Regions from separate parts of the Cronobacter sp. 153480017-3 genome, predicted to be linked through region 1. Evidence: riboswitches for the same ligand, from Rfam matches in the RefSeq annotation. Region 1 holds a riboswitch; the other holds the start of a gene.
The links. Region 1 has a riboswitch for thiamine pyrophosphate ahead of thiC (phosphomethylpyrimidine synthase ThiC). Riboswitches for the same ligand answer to the same signal wherever they lie in the genome.
Positions count from the first base shown of each region.

Region 2: linked by a shared signal. The riboswitch ahead of thiM (hydroxyethylthiazole kinase) and the one ahead of thiC (phosphomethylpyrimidine synthase ThiC) in region 1 are both predicted to bind thiamine pyrophosphate.

Region 1 covers NZ_JBSEYN010000015.1:22,407-29,584, reverse strand. Annotated here, with positions in the region: gene nfi (deoxyribonuclease V) at 1-336, opposite strand, end outside; gene hemE (uroporphyrinogen decarboxylase) at 346-1,410, opposite strand; gene nudC (NAD(+) diphosphatase) at 1,452-2,225, opposite strand; gene ACUW6V_RS20465 (Rsd/AlgQ family anti-sigma factor) at 2,328-2,831, shown strand; TPP riboswitch at 2,884-2,993, shown strand; gene thiC (phosphomethylpyrimidine synthase ThiC) at 3,110-5,011, shown strand; gene thiE (thiamine phosphate synthase) at 5,011-5,643, shown strand; gene ACUW6V_RS20450 (HesA/MoeB/ThiF family protein) at 5,636-6,385, shown strand; gene thiS (sulfur carrier protein ThiS) at 6,375-6,575, shown strand; gene thiG (thiazole synthase) at 6,577-7,178, shown strand, end outside.
Region 2 covers NZ_JBSEYN010000001.1:818,029-825,206, reverse strand. Annotated here, with positions in the region: gene ACUW6V_RS04025 (ABC-F family ATP-binding cassette domain-containing protein) at 1-473, opposite strand, end outside; gene ACUW6V_RS04020 (RcnB family protein) at 832-1,158, opposite strand; gene ACUW6V_RS04015 (DUF1493 family protein) at 1,390-1,707, shown strand; gene ACUW6V_RS04010 (hypothetical protein) at 1,905-2,420, shown strand; TPP riboswitch at 2,731-2,827, shown strand; gene thiM (hydroxyethylthiazole kinase) at 2,861-3,658, shown strand; gene thiD (bifunctional hydroxymethylpyrimidine kinase/phosphomethylpyrimidine kinase) at 3,645-4,445, shown strand; gene fbaB (class I fructose-bisphosphate aldolase) at 4,593-5,645, shown strand; gene yegS (lipid kinase YegS) at 6,432-7,178, opposite strand, start outside.

The DNA of each region.
Region 1 (7,178 bases):
ACGTCGCGGGTGCGAAATACCGTGCCCGTCGACAAACAGTAAATCCGGCTTTCTGGAGAGCATCTCCCAGGCCGTCAGCAGCGCCGGGTATTCACGAAACGACAGAAAGCCGGGGATATACGGCATAGTGGTGGGAATGCGCGCCACCTGGTACTCCAGCAGCTCCAGAGACGGGTACTTCAGCAGCACCATCGCCGCTCGCGTCACTTCGCCGCCCTGCTCGAATCCGACATCCGCCCCACCGATTATCGTCGGCGGATCGACGTTCAACCGGTCCTCGCGGACCACATTAGATGCCAGTTCGATTTGTTGTGCGCGAAGCGTCGCGAGATCCATAGTTTCTCCTTACAGGTGATAAGGCGCCGATAAGCGGTGAACCGCCTCGACGAAGGCCCCCGCATGTTCAGGAGGCACATCCTGATGAATACCATGCCCCAGGTTGAACACATGGCCTTCACCGTGGCCGAAACCAGCAAGTATAGACGCCACTTCTTCTTCGATACGGGCAGGCGACGCATAAAGCATGGACGGATCCATGTTGCCCTGCAGCGCGACCTTGTGGCCCACGCGACGGCGCGCGTCGGCGATATCGGTCGTCCAGTCGAGTCCGAGCGCGTCACAGCCGGTCTCCGCTATCGCTTCCAGCCACTGGCCGCCGCCTTTGGTGAACAGCGTTACCGGCACACGGCGGCCTTCGTTTTCGCGCAGCAGCCCATCGACGATTTTATGCATGTAATACAGCGAGAACTGCTGGTAGTCGCGCCCGGTCAGCACGCCGCCCCAGGTATCGAAAATCATCACCGACTGGGCGCCCGCGCGGATCTGCGCGTTCAGATAGAGCGTGACGCTTTTCGCGAGCTTATCGAGCAACAAATGCAGCGTCTGCGGCTCGGCATACATCATTTTCTTGATGACGGTAAACGCCTTGCTGCTGCCGCCTTCCACCATGTAAGTGGCGAGCGTCCAGGGGCTGCCAGAGAAACCAATCAGCGGGACTTCGCCTTTCAGCTCGCGGCGGATGGTGCGCACCGCGTTCATCACATAGCCCAGTTCCTGTTCCGGGTCCGGCACCGGCAGTTTTTCTACGTCCGCTTTGCCGGTAATGGGCGATGTGAAGCGTGGGCCTTCGCCCGCTTCAAAATAGAGCCCCAGACCCATCGCATCCGGAATCGTCAGAATGTCCGAAAAGAGGATCGCCGCATCAAGCGGATAGCGACGCAGCGGCTGTAGCGTCACTTCGCACGCCAGCTCGGCGTTTTTACAAAGCGACATAAAATCGCCCGCCTGCGCGCGGGTGGCCTTATATTCCGGCAGATAACGCCCAGCCTGTCTCATCATCCACACCGGCGTGACATCCACAGGCTGGCGTTGCAGGGCGCGCAGGTAACGATCGTTTTTCAGTTCGGTCATTTTTTCTTATTCCTCAAGCGACAGGCCGCTATTGTATCACGTCATTCATCGTCTGCCCGGCAGCGCGCCACCGTATCTTCTATCAGGCGGCGAGCCACGGTGCCTGGCGCTGGCAGCAGCGGCAACTGGTCGTAGCGATACCAGCCCGCGTCGATGAGTTCTTTGGTGTCTATCTGGATTTCACCGCTGTCATAATCCGCCGTAAACGCGGTCATCAGCGATTGCGGGAACGGCCAGGGCTGAGACGTCACATAGCGCAGGTTTTTGATGCGGATATTGCTCTCTTCCATAACCTCACGCGCTACCGCCTGCTCCAGCGTTTCGCCCACTTCAACAAACCCGGCCAGCACGGTATAAACGCCGTTGCGGTGTCGCGTATGCTGCGCCAGCAGGATTTTATCGTCACGGCGGATAGCCACGATGATGCACGGCGCTATCTGCGGGTAGTAGCGCTCGCGGCAGTGGCCGCAGAGCATCGCCCACTCCGTTTTGCTCGGGTGCATCTCATGACCACAGTAGCCGCAATATTTGTGCGAGCGGTAAAACTCGGCGAGCTGCACGCCCCGCCCCGCCAGTTGAAACAGCCCGGCGTCCTGGTCGATAAGCTGTCGCACCGAGGCCATGTCTTTTTCGCGCTTTTGCAGTACGAGAAAAACAGGCGCCTCTTCCCAGAGACCAATTTGCAGCGCCTTTTCGCCCGTCAGACCAAAATCCGCGGCCCGGCCGTAAGGTAATTCTGCTTTTGGCAGCCATAATTTCTGTTCATGGCTGACTATCCACCAGCCATGGTCTAAATTTTCTAGTGTACGTTCCATAATTGATTGCACTACCTCTGCTTCACTGGCACGTTATTAACATTGTTCTTACATATTTTGGGTCATTTGCGTTTTTACATCTTATATCTCATGGAGTCGATCATGCTAAACCAGCTAAAAAGTCTGACGGAACGCGTTGGTGGGAGTAATGAGTTAGTTGATCGTTGGCTTGCTGCCCGCAACCATCTGTTAGTCACCTATTACAAGATGGTCGGCATCAAACCCGGCAAGGAGCCGATGACTGCGCTTGATGAACAGGCGCTGGACGATTTCTGTCACTGCCTGGTGGATTACCTCTCCGCCGGACATTTCAATATTTATGAGCGCGTGATCAGCGAAATGGAAGGCACCAGCCCGCTGGTCGCCGCCACGCAAATCTATCCTCAGCTGGAATCCAACACCCAACAAATCATGGATTTCTACGACACGCATCTGGAAAGCGCTATCGACCACGATAACTGCCTGGAGTTTCAGGAAGCGCTTTCCGGCATTGGCGAGGCGCTCGCCGCCCGCTTCGCGCTGGAAGATAAGCTCATTATGCTGGCTTTTGACAACAACCTCGGCGAAAGCGCCAATGACGAAACCGGCCTCGCCAAACCGGCTTGAGTTCGGCTGTATTAACGAGTAGTTTAAATATGCCCCCGCGATTTTAGCGGGGTTTATCTTGTCGGAGTGCCCAGTGCGCGAGCACGGGCTGAGACCGTTAATTCGGGATCCGCGGAACCTGATCAGGTTAAGACCTGCGAAGGGAACAAGAGTAATTCCATTTTGCCCCGCTCAGGGTGTCGTTTCGCCCTGAGACCCTGTTAAGGGTGCGCGGGCGCACGCCATTACTCCTCCGTTGTTCTGACAAGCCACTTCCTGACCGTTAACTGGAATGCGCTATGTCTGTATCAAACAAACCTGGCCGCCGCGAGCAGCGCGCCGCCGCACAACACTTTATCGACACGCTGGAAGGCACCGCTTTTCCCAACTCTCACCGCATCTATCTCACCGGTTCGCGTGAAGATATCCGCGTGCCAATGCGCGAAATCTGCCTGAGCCCGACGCTTGCGGGCGGCAGCAAAGAGAACCCGCGCTATGAGCCTAACGAACCGGTGCCGGTGTATGACACCTCCGGCCCTTACGGCGATCCGGCGGTGCGCATCGACGTTCGCGAAGGGCTGGCTAAACTGCGCAGCGCCTGGATAGACGCGCGTAACGATACCGAAACCCTGGATTCCCTCAGCTCCGCCTATACCCGCGAGCGGCTCGCCGACGACGGGCTGGATGAGTTGCGCTTTCGCGGGCTGCTGACGCCAAAGCGCGCAAAAGCGGGCAAGCGCGTCACTCAGTTGCACTACGCGCGCCAGGGTATCGTGACGCCGGAGATGGAATTTATCGCCATTCGTGAAAACATGGGCCGCGAGCGCATTCGCACGGCGGTACTGCGCCAGCAGCATCCGGGCCACGGCTTTGGCGCGCGCCTGCCGGAGAACATCACGCCGGAGTTCGTGCGTGACGAAGTCGCCGCCGGGCGCGCCATTATTCCAGCCAACATCAATCACCCCGAATCGGAGCCGATGATTATCGGTCGTAATTTCCTGGTAAAGGTCAACGCCAATATCGGCAACTCGGCGGTGACGTCGTCTATCGAAGAGGAAGTCGAAAAACTGGTCTGGGCGACCCGCTGGGGCGCGGACACGGTGATGGATCTCTCCACCGGCCGCTACATTCACGAAACCCGCGAATGGATCCTGCGCAACAGCCCGGTGCCGATCGGTACGGTACCGATCTACCAGGCGCTGGAGAAGGCCAACGGGATCGCCGAAGATCTGAGCTGGGAGATGATCCGCGACACGCTGCTTGAGCAGGCCGAACAGGGCGTCGATTACTTCACCATTCACGCGGGCGTGCTGCTGCGCTATGTGCCGATGACCGCAGGCCGCCTGACGGGCATCGTCTCGCGTGGCGGCTCGATCATGGCGAAATGGTGCTTGTCGCATCATCGTGAAAACTTCCTCTACGAGCATTTCCGCGAGATCTGCGAAATCTGCGCCGCCTATGACGTCTCGCTGTCGCTCGGCGACGGCCTGCGCCCCGGCTCCATTCAAGACGCCAACGACGAGGCGCAATTCGCCGAACTCCACACGCTCGGCGAACTGACGAAAATCGCGTGGGAATATGACGTCCAGGTCATGATCGAAGGCCCCGGCCACGTGCCGATGCAGATGATCCGCCGCAATATGACCGAGGAGCTGGAGCACTGCCACGAAGCGCCCTTCTACACGCTCGGGCCGCTCACGACCGATATCGCGCCCGGCTACGATCACTTCACCTCCGGGATCGGCGCGGCGATGATTGGCTGGTTCGGCTGTGCGATGCTCTGCTACGTGACGCCAAAAGAACACCTCGGCCTGCCGAATAAAGAGGACGTGAAACAGGGGCTCATCACCTATAAGATTGCCGCCCACGCCGCCGATCTCGCCAAAGGGCATCCGGGGGCGCAGATCCGCGACAACGCCATGTCCAAAGCGCGCTTTGAATTCCGCTGGGAAGATCAGTTCAACCTGGCGCTCGATCCGTTCACCGCCCGTGCCTATCACGACGAAACGCTGCCCCAGGAATCCGGCAAAGTCGCGCACTTCTGCTCCATGTGCGGCCCGAAATTCTGTTCGATGAAAATCACCCAGGAGGTGCGCGACTACGCCGCGAAGCAGGCGATCGACGCGGGTATGGCTGAGATGTCGAATCGTTTTCAGGCGCGCGGCGGCGATATTTATCTTCGCCAGGAGGAGGTGGAGTGATGACGCCTCTGTTCGCCCCCGTCCCGCACCGTCTCGGGCTCTATCCGGTTGTGGATAGCGTTGAGTGGGTCACACGTTTACTTGACGCTGGCGTGCGCACGGTTCAGTTGCGCATCAAGGATAAAACCGATGCCGAGGTGGAAATCGACATCGCCGCCGCCATTGAGCTCGGTCAGCGCTACCACGCCCGGCTGTTTATTAACGACTACTGGCGTCTCGCGATAAAACATCAGGCCTATGGCGTTCATCTCGGGCAGGAAGATCTGCAAACGGCCGATCTCGACGCCATTCGCAACGCCGGACTGCGGCTTGGCGTCTCCACGCATGACGATATGGAAATCGACGTGGCGCTGGCGGTACGCCCTTCTTATATTGCGCTCGGCCATGTTTTTCCTACGCAGACCAAACAGATGCCCTCCGCGCCGCAAGGGCTTGCACAACTGGCCGCGCATGTAAAACGGCTCGGCGACTATCCGACGGTCGCCATCGGCGGCATCAGCCTTGAGCGCGCGCCTGCGGTGCTGGAAACCGGCGTCGGCAGTATCGCGGTGGTGAGCGCTATCACCCAGGCACCCGACTGGCGCGCCGCCACGCAAGAGTTGCTTGAACTGGCGGGGGTGGGCGATGAATGACGCCGATTTTATGCGCTACAGCCGCCAGTTGCTGCTGGAGGATATCGCCATCGACGGCCAGCAAAAACTGCTGGCAAGCCGCGTGTTGCTTGTCGGCCTGGGCGGTCTCGGCTCGCCCGCCGCACTCTATCTGGCAGGCGCAGGCGTGGGCACGCTGTGGCTTGCCGATGACGACGCGGTGCACCTCAGCAATCTGCAGCGGCAAATCCTGTTTAACGTCAGTGATATCGAACAGCCGAAATCGCGCGTGGCGGCGCGTCGTTTACAGGCGTTCAACCCGGCCATCAACAGCGTGGCGCTGAATAAACGACTGGAAGGCGACGCGCTGCGCGAAGCGGTGGCAGGCGTCGATCTGGTGCTGGATTGCAGCGATAACATGACTACACGCCAGGCCATCAACGCCGCCTGCGTGGCGCACAGCACGCCGCTTATCACCGCCAGCGCGGTTGGCATGGGCGGACAAATCGCCACCTTCGCGCCGCCCTTTGATTACGGCTGCTACCGCTGCCTGTGGCCGGATGACAGCGAGCCTGAGCGCAACTGCCGCACCGCTGGCGTGCTCGGCCCGGTAGTGGGGCTGATGGGCACGATGCAAGCGCTGGAGGCTATCAAGCTATTGTGCGGCATCACGCAAGAGCACGACGAGCTGCGCCTCTTCGACGCCCGCGCCAGCCAGTGGCGCACCCTGACGCTACAGCGCGCGGCAGGCTGCCCGGTTTGCGGAGGCAAGCATGCGCATTGAACTCAACGATGAAGCCATGCAGTGCGTCGAGGGAGTAAGCGCGGCGCAACTGCTGGCGCAGTTAAAACTCGACAGGCCCGGTACGGCGCTCGCGGTCAATCAGACTATTCTCCCGCGCAGTCAGTGGCCCGACTACACCCTGCAGGAAGGCGACAGCCTGCTGCTGTTTCAGGTTATCGCAGGAGGCTGAGATGTTACGAATCGCGGATAAAACTTTTCAATCGCGCCTGTTTACCGGCACCGGTAAATTCGCGTCATCATCGCTGATGCTGGAGGCGATACGCGAGAGCGGCAGCGAGATGGCGACACTCGCTATGAAGCGTGTGGATCTGCTGCGTCGTGATGATGCGCTGCTGGCGCCGTTGCAGGCATCCGGCGTGGCGTTGTTGCCAAACACGTCCGGCGCGAAAACCGCCGAAGAGGCCGTCTTCGCCGCGCAGCTCGCCCGCGAGGCGCTGGGTACGCACTGGATCAAACTCGAGATCCACCCGGACGCCCGCTGGCTGCTGCCGGACCCGATAGAAACGCTGCGGGCGGCGGAAAAACTGGTCGCGCAGGGGTTTGTGGTGTTGCCCTATTGCGGCGCGGATCCGGTGCTCTGCAAGCGCCTGGAGGAAGTGGGCTGCGCGGCGGTGATGCCGCTCGGCGCGCCGATTGGCTCTAATCAGGGGCTGCAGACTCGGGCGCTGCTGGAAATCATCATCGCGCAGGCGAGCGTGCCGGTGGTGGTGGACGCGGGCATCGGCGCGCCAAGCCATGCCGCCGAGGCGCTGGAGATGGGGGCCGATGCGGT
Region 2 (7,178 bases), on a different contig from region 1:
AGATCGAGATGGTTGCCTGGCTCGTCGAGCAACAGCAGATCGGGCGAGATAATCAGCGCCCGCGCCAGCAATAAGCGCGTGTGCTGGCCACCGCTAAGCGAGCCCGCCGTCAGCGACCAGGCCACCTCGGCAAAGCCCATATTTGCGAGCAACGCCTGCGCCCGCCAGGCGCTGCTTTCACGCTCGGCCTCAGGCAGCCTGGCCAGCAGCGCGTCCAGCAGCGTCTGCTGATGCAGTTCGTCGGGCAGATGCTGCTCCACGCGCGCCAGCAGGCAGCGCGCCGCGCGCGTCACAACGCCTTCGGCAGGCGCAAGGGTGCCGTCCAGCGCTTTCAGAAGCGTGCTTTTGCCGCAGCCGTTATGACCGATCAGGCCAATGCGGTCGCCTTTTTTCAGGGTAAAGGAAAGGGCGTTCAGCACCGGGCCAAACGGGGAATCAATGCGCAGGGAGTGCGCCGTCAGTAATGTGCTCATCGCTTACTCAGAATTTTCAGGCATAACAATGCCTCGTCAAACATCGCTGACGATAATCTGGTAAGCCCTGGAGAAGGGTGATGTGATGGGATCTTCGCTCAGGGTCCAGTTATCGCAGCACGATACCGGTAATGCCTGAGCTCTGGCGATCGCCAAAATGATGTGAATAGTCAAACAATTCACAGCACAGCATAAGAGTCCTCCTTTTTATTCATCAGGTTGATAGGTAGAGCGAGTGTAGCGGGCAGCGCGTTTAAGCACCACTACGCGTATTAAGGGGTGTGAGCGAAAAAACGTTTTGGAAAGGGGAGATATAAGACGCGCCTGAGCGTCGGGCCTGCTTCAGGCGCTAGAAGGATTAACGGTGGTAGAAAATATCGCCGTTCATGGCGCGCACAACTTTACCTTCGGCGTCGGTGATAAGTACGTAGTAGCCGCCCATGTAAGTCCAGTGTGTGCCGGCTTCCGGGGCGGGCAGGTTGCGGATCTGCCACTGTTTGATGTTGTACTGCTCGGTGCGGTAGAGGTCCGGCACGATGTCGCCAATGGTGTATTTTTTGGAATCGGAGTGAAACTCTTTCACTTCATAGCTATCGATAGATTTGGGTTTTACCACATCTGCGGCGAATGCAGAGGCCACCGACATCAACAGCACACCCGCTACGATCATTCTGGTTTTCAACATACCTTCTCCACATGTCAGGGCGCTGCGCCCCGTTGATTTTGTTACCGTCAGGCCGCTATCTTCCTGCGCCATTCCCGGCCGGGCAAGGCTAATTATGTATAAAAAAATGAAGCCGATAGCAATCGGCGCGGGGCTGATTTGGTGGGGCGTGCTTATGGGCTGCCAGAAGTGGTGGGTTATACTTATGTCATGATTGCAGGGATAATGAGATTATCATCCATCGGATTATTTATGATGAGTACAGAAGACGGCGTTCGGGCGTTAATAAAAAAGCATTTCTGGGAGATGGCGGATGAAGATTCGTTAAGTACCGGACAATATTCCGTCCTGCCAGAAGATGCGCACGCCTTCTTCGGGGAATACTTTGCTGTGTTCAATATGAATTATTCTTCCTTCGACTTCCGTAAATATTTTCCGCAAGAAGGGATATTTTTCCTGCCCAATGCGATTCTTCCCGACTATTTAAAAAGCGATAAGCATCAACCTGCGCCGCTTACCGTGAAAATGCTGATTGCCTCGGCAAAGGCGGGGCGCTGGATTGATGATTAGCGCATTGAACACTTGAGGTTGTAATGGCATTATCGGAAGTCATGTTAAGTGACTCTGCGGGTTCTGTTAGATCGTGACGCTGCAAGATCGTATAACGATTAATGATAGCAGTGACAAGGTCCTGGTCGTGGAAGACTGATATGAGATATAGTTTGATATTATTGTGTCTGATTACGGGTACGTGCGGAGCAACCCAAATGACGGGATTTGGCGCAAGGTATTACGATGATATTACCGATGTTTATTCTGATAATCATGAAACCGATAAAGATCTGGTGCCCGTTATTGCTATAGGAACCACCGAATACAAGTTTGAGGTTAACACGCTTGCAGCTATCGCTAAGAATGCCGGTGTAAAGGTAAATAAAGATAACCTAGCTTCCTGGATTTGCCTAAAATCAGGGGGCATCAATTATTGGTTTATTTCTGATAATGAGATGGGAGCGGGGGATTTAACCGCGGTGGCAATAGCGAAAGATGGATCGCCTTGTACACCTTACAAGGGAGTATTACAAGTATCCGTTAAGGCGCCTGTGTTAACGACTAAAGAAGAAACAGAAAAATATTTTAATCATAAGCCTAAGAAAGATATCGTTATGTACTACAAGGATGTCGCAAAATCAGGTGAATACACGCAAAGTAACAGCATCATGTACTATCTGAAAGATGATAAAGTTCAGGGGGTTGTTATTAGCCAGGGGACGACCAACTGACAGGCGTCTTAGCCGTAAGGTCAGGAGTCATTTTTAATGAAACTCTGATGCCTATTTCTTTATTAATCTTAAAACCAATGGTAATGCCTCTTACTACGTCACTTACGCTCCAGCACCGCATCAATGCATCAGGGACAATGAAATCACCAGCAAATAAAGCCGGGCAGTCTGTATTTTTCATACTTAAAGCTTTTATAAGCCCCTCAAACTGAGACACAGCCTATTTTTTAGGGTTGAGTCTTTGGCTTCCCGCTGGCATGATCCACAACAGAGAGTAATGTAGCGTTAATCGCAACGCTTTGATTTTGCAGTAAATGACTCGGGGTGCCCTTCTGCGTGAAGGCTGAGAAATACCCGTATTACCTGATCTGGATAATGCCAGCGTAGGGAAGTCAGATGCCTGTCCGGTATCCCGTCTTCGCGCCTGGCAGGAGAGAACCATGTCTTCTGACCTGCTTTGCGGCTCGCACGCCGCGCCTGTTGTCACCCAACTTCGCCGTCACGCGCCGCTGGTGCACTGCATTACCAACGATGTGGTGCAAAATTTCACTGCCAATGTCCTGCTCGCGCTCGGCGCCTCGCCCGCGATGGTGGTGGATACTGACGAAGCCGCGCAGTTCGCGGCCATCGCCGATGCCTTACTCATTAACCTCGGTACCCTCACACGCCCGCAGCAGCAGGCGATGCGGGCGGCTATTGACAGCGCCTGCGCGGCGGGCAAGCCCTGGACGCTCGACCCGGTCGCCGTCGGCGTGCTTACGCTGCGCACGGAATTTGCGCAGGAGATTCTGGCGCGTCGTCCCGCCGCCATTCGCGCTAACGCCTCGGAAATCCGCGCGCTGGCAGGCGAAAGCGGCGGCGGGCGCGGCGTTGACGCGACCGAAAGCGCGCACCATGCACGTGAGGCGGCCCGCTTACTGGCGCGTCGCAGCGGCGCGGTTGTCGCTGTGACCGGCGAGGTCGATTACATCACCGATGGCGAACGCACGGTCGCGGTCGAGGGCGGCACCGTGATGCTGACCCGCGTGGTGGGCACCGGCTGCGCACTCTCGGCGGTCGTCGCTGCCTGCTGCGCGCTGCCGGGCGATCGCCTGGAGAATGTCGCAACGGCCTGCTGGCTGATGAAGCGGGCGGGCGAACAGGCGCTGACCATCTCCCGTGGCCCCGGCAGTTTCGCCAGCGCGTTGCTGGATAATCTGCATGCGCAGGCGTTCGGAGGTGCTCATGAAACGCATTAACGCGCTCACCATCGCCGGCACCGACCCGAGCGGCGGCGCGGGCATCCAGGCCGATCTCAAAACCTTCTCGGCGCTCGGCGCTTACGGCACGTCTGTCATCACGGCGCTGGTGGCGCAGAACACCCGCGGCGTGCAGTCGGTCTACCGCATTGAACCGTCGTTTGTCGCCGCCCAGCTTGATTCAGTGTTAAGCGATGTGCGCATCGACACCACCAAAATCGGCATGCTGGCAGAAACGGATATCGTCGAGGCCGTGGCGGAGCGGCTATCACGTTACCGGGTGCGTAATATTGTGCTGGATACGGTCATGCTCGCGAAAAGCGGCGATCCGCTGCTGAGCCCGTCAGCGGTGCGCACGCTGCGCGAACGGTTGTTGCCGCAGGTGGCGATCATCACGCCGAATTTGCCGGAGGCGGCGGCGCTGCTGGAAACCACGCATGCCCGCAGCGAAGCGGAGATGCGCCAGCAGGGCGAGGCGTTGCTGGCGCTCGGCTGTGGCGCGGTGCTGATGAAAGGCGGGCATCTGGATGACGCCGAAAGCCCCGACTGGCTCTTTACCCGCGAAGGCGCGACGCGCTTTACCGCCCCGCGCGTCATGACGAAAAATACCCACGGCACGGGCTGCACGCTCTCCAGCGCGCTTGCGGCGCTGCGTCCGCAGTATGCTGACTGGGTTGAAACGGTGACGGCGGCGAAGGCGTGGCTCACGAAAGCGCTGCAACAGGCGGATAGTCTGGAAGTAGGGGAGGGCATCGGGCCCGTCCATCATTTTCATGCATGGTGGTGAACCGTGCCAGCAGAATTAGCTGAAAATGCGCTCAGGTCTGGCAATCTGTGCTAATCAAGTCCAGGCTAAGAGGGCCCAGCTAAGGCGTGGGTAAGGAATCTTATCGTCCGGCAGGTCACCGCCTGCCGACCATAACGGGAGCGTATGATGACTGATATTGCGCAGTTGCTCGGCAACGATGCCGATAGCCTGTTACAGCACCGCTGTACGACCATTTCCTCCGACCAGCTCTACCTGCCAGGGCCGGATTATGTCGATCGCGTGATGATCGATAACAACCGTCCGCCCGCGGTGCTGCGAAATATGCAGACTCTTTATAACACCGGTCGCCTTGCCGGCACCGGTTATCTGTCTATCCTGCCGGTGGACCAGGGCGTCGAGCATTCGGCGGGCGCGTCCTTCGCCGCTAATCCGATGTATTTCGACCCGAAAAATATCGTCGAGCTGGCGATTGAGGCGGGCTGTAACTGCGTGGCGTCAACGTATGGCGTGCTGGCGTCAGTCTCACGCCGCTATGCGCACCGTATTCCGTTCCTGGTGAAACTCAACCATAACGAAACGCTCAGTTACCCCACGCAATATGACCAGACGCTCTACGCGAGTGTCGAGCAGGCGTTCAATATGGGCGCGGTGGCGGTCGGGGCGACTATCTATTTCGGCTCTGAAGAGTCGCGCCGCCAGATTGAAGAGATCTCCGCCGCGTTTGAGCGCGCGCACGAGCTTGGCATGGTGACGGTGCTGTGGGCGTATCTGCGCAACAGCCACTTCAAGAAAGATGGCGTCGATTACCACTCCAGCGCCGATTTGACCGGTCAGGCTAACCATCTGGCCGCCACCATTGGCGCGGATATCGTGAAGCAGAAGATGGCCGAGAATAATGGCGGCTATACCGCGCTGAAGTTCGGCTATACCGACGAGCGCGTGTATAGCAAGCTGACGAGCGACAACCCGATTGACCTGGTGCGTTATCAGCTTGCCAACTGCTATATGGGCCGCGCGGGGCTGATTAACTCCGGCGGCGCGTCCGGCGGCGAGGCGGATCTCACCGATGCGGTGCGCACGGCGGTGATCAACAAGCGCGCAGGCGGTATGGGGCTGATTCTGGGACGTAAAGCGTTTAAGAAATCGATGGCCGATGGCGTGAAGCTGATTAACGCGGTGCAGGATGTGTATCTGGACAAGAAAGTGACTATCGCCTGACGGCGGTTAAGATTACGCATTAAAAAACGCGCCTGCGGGCGCGTTTTTTGTGGATGGGGTAATAAATGGTGGCGCGAGATAAACGGTGGGTGCGCTGCGCTTACCCACCCTACGAAACCACAAAAGCCACCGCTGATGCCGTATGTTTTCCCTTGCGGCTGCCCTTTGGCCGCGAGCCGGGGTGGTTAAGGGGGCGGCGGCGAGCTCCCTTAACACGTTCGCGTGAGTAAACATGACAGAGAGAATCCGCGTTGTGGCGAACGGAACAGGTCACCAGGCGTACATATTCCCGGGTTCCACGGTTCACCCGTATTGAACAGGCAATGCCTTTTATTTGACGGCGGTGCTGATGGTGGGTGCGCTGCGCTTACCCACCCTACGAAACCACAAAAGCCACCGCCGATGCCGTGTGTTTTCCCTTGCGGCTGCCCTTTGGCCGCGAGCCGGGATTGTTAAGGGGGCGGCGGCGAGCCCCCTTAACACGTTCGCGTGAGTAAACGTGAGAGAGAGAATCCGCGTTGTGGCGAACGGAACAGGTTACCAGGCGTGCATATTCCCGGGTTCCACGGTTCACCAGTGTTGAACAGGCAATGCCTTTTATTTGACGGCGGTGCTGATGGCGGGTGCGCTGCGCTTACCCACCCTACAGTTGGCTGGCGTTACGTTATGCTTCGGTGGATGCGCTGCGCTTACCCACCCTGGAACGTTTCATACCGTTGCATCTCTGGTAGGGCGGGTAAGCGTAGCGCACCCGCCGTCCCGAAAATCGCGATGCCATACATTCCTTTACTTAAGCAGCGGACAATCCGGCGGCAGGCGGCACTGCAGCGCGCCGGGCTCAACCACAATGCGGAAATGCTGTCCGCTCAGCGGCTCGCCGTCGAGGTTAAAGGTAATCTCATGCGGCGCGGTTATCTCAAACCAGGGCGAGGCACCATCGATAATATTCGGGCTCTCTTCCGGCTGCGTCAGCGTGGTAAACAGCGCAGGCAGCAACTCTTCGCCGGTAAAAATCCGCAAATGCAGCAGCCCGTCGTTAATCAGCGCCTCCGGGCACAGCTCCTGACCGCCGCCCGCCTGCCGCCCGTTACCAATGCCGATAACCAGCGCGTCGCCCTGCCAGTGAAAATGCTCGCCGCGAATTTCACAGCGATCCGCTTTCAGGGCGTCCATACGCATCAGCCCGTGGATCAGATACGACACCCCGCCGAGCGCGGCTTTTAAGCGCTCCGGCGTTTCAGTGGTGATGCGTGTACCGAAACCGCCCGTCGCCATATTGATAAACCAGGTTTTATCATTCACGTGCGCAATATCAATCGGCACCGCGCGGCCTTCAATGGCCAGCTTCAGCGCCAGTTCGATATCGTCCGGCACGGCGGCGCTGGTTGCGAAATCGTTCGCGGTGCCGAGCGGCAACAGGCCGAGCGCCGGGCGTTTTTCCTGCGTGACTCCCGCCAGCGCCGCTGCCACTTCATTAATGGTGCCGTCGCCGCCTGCCGCAATGACCGTCTGCGCGCCCTGGTCCGCCGCCTC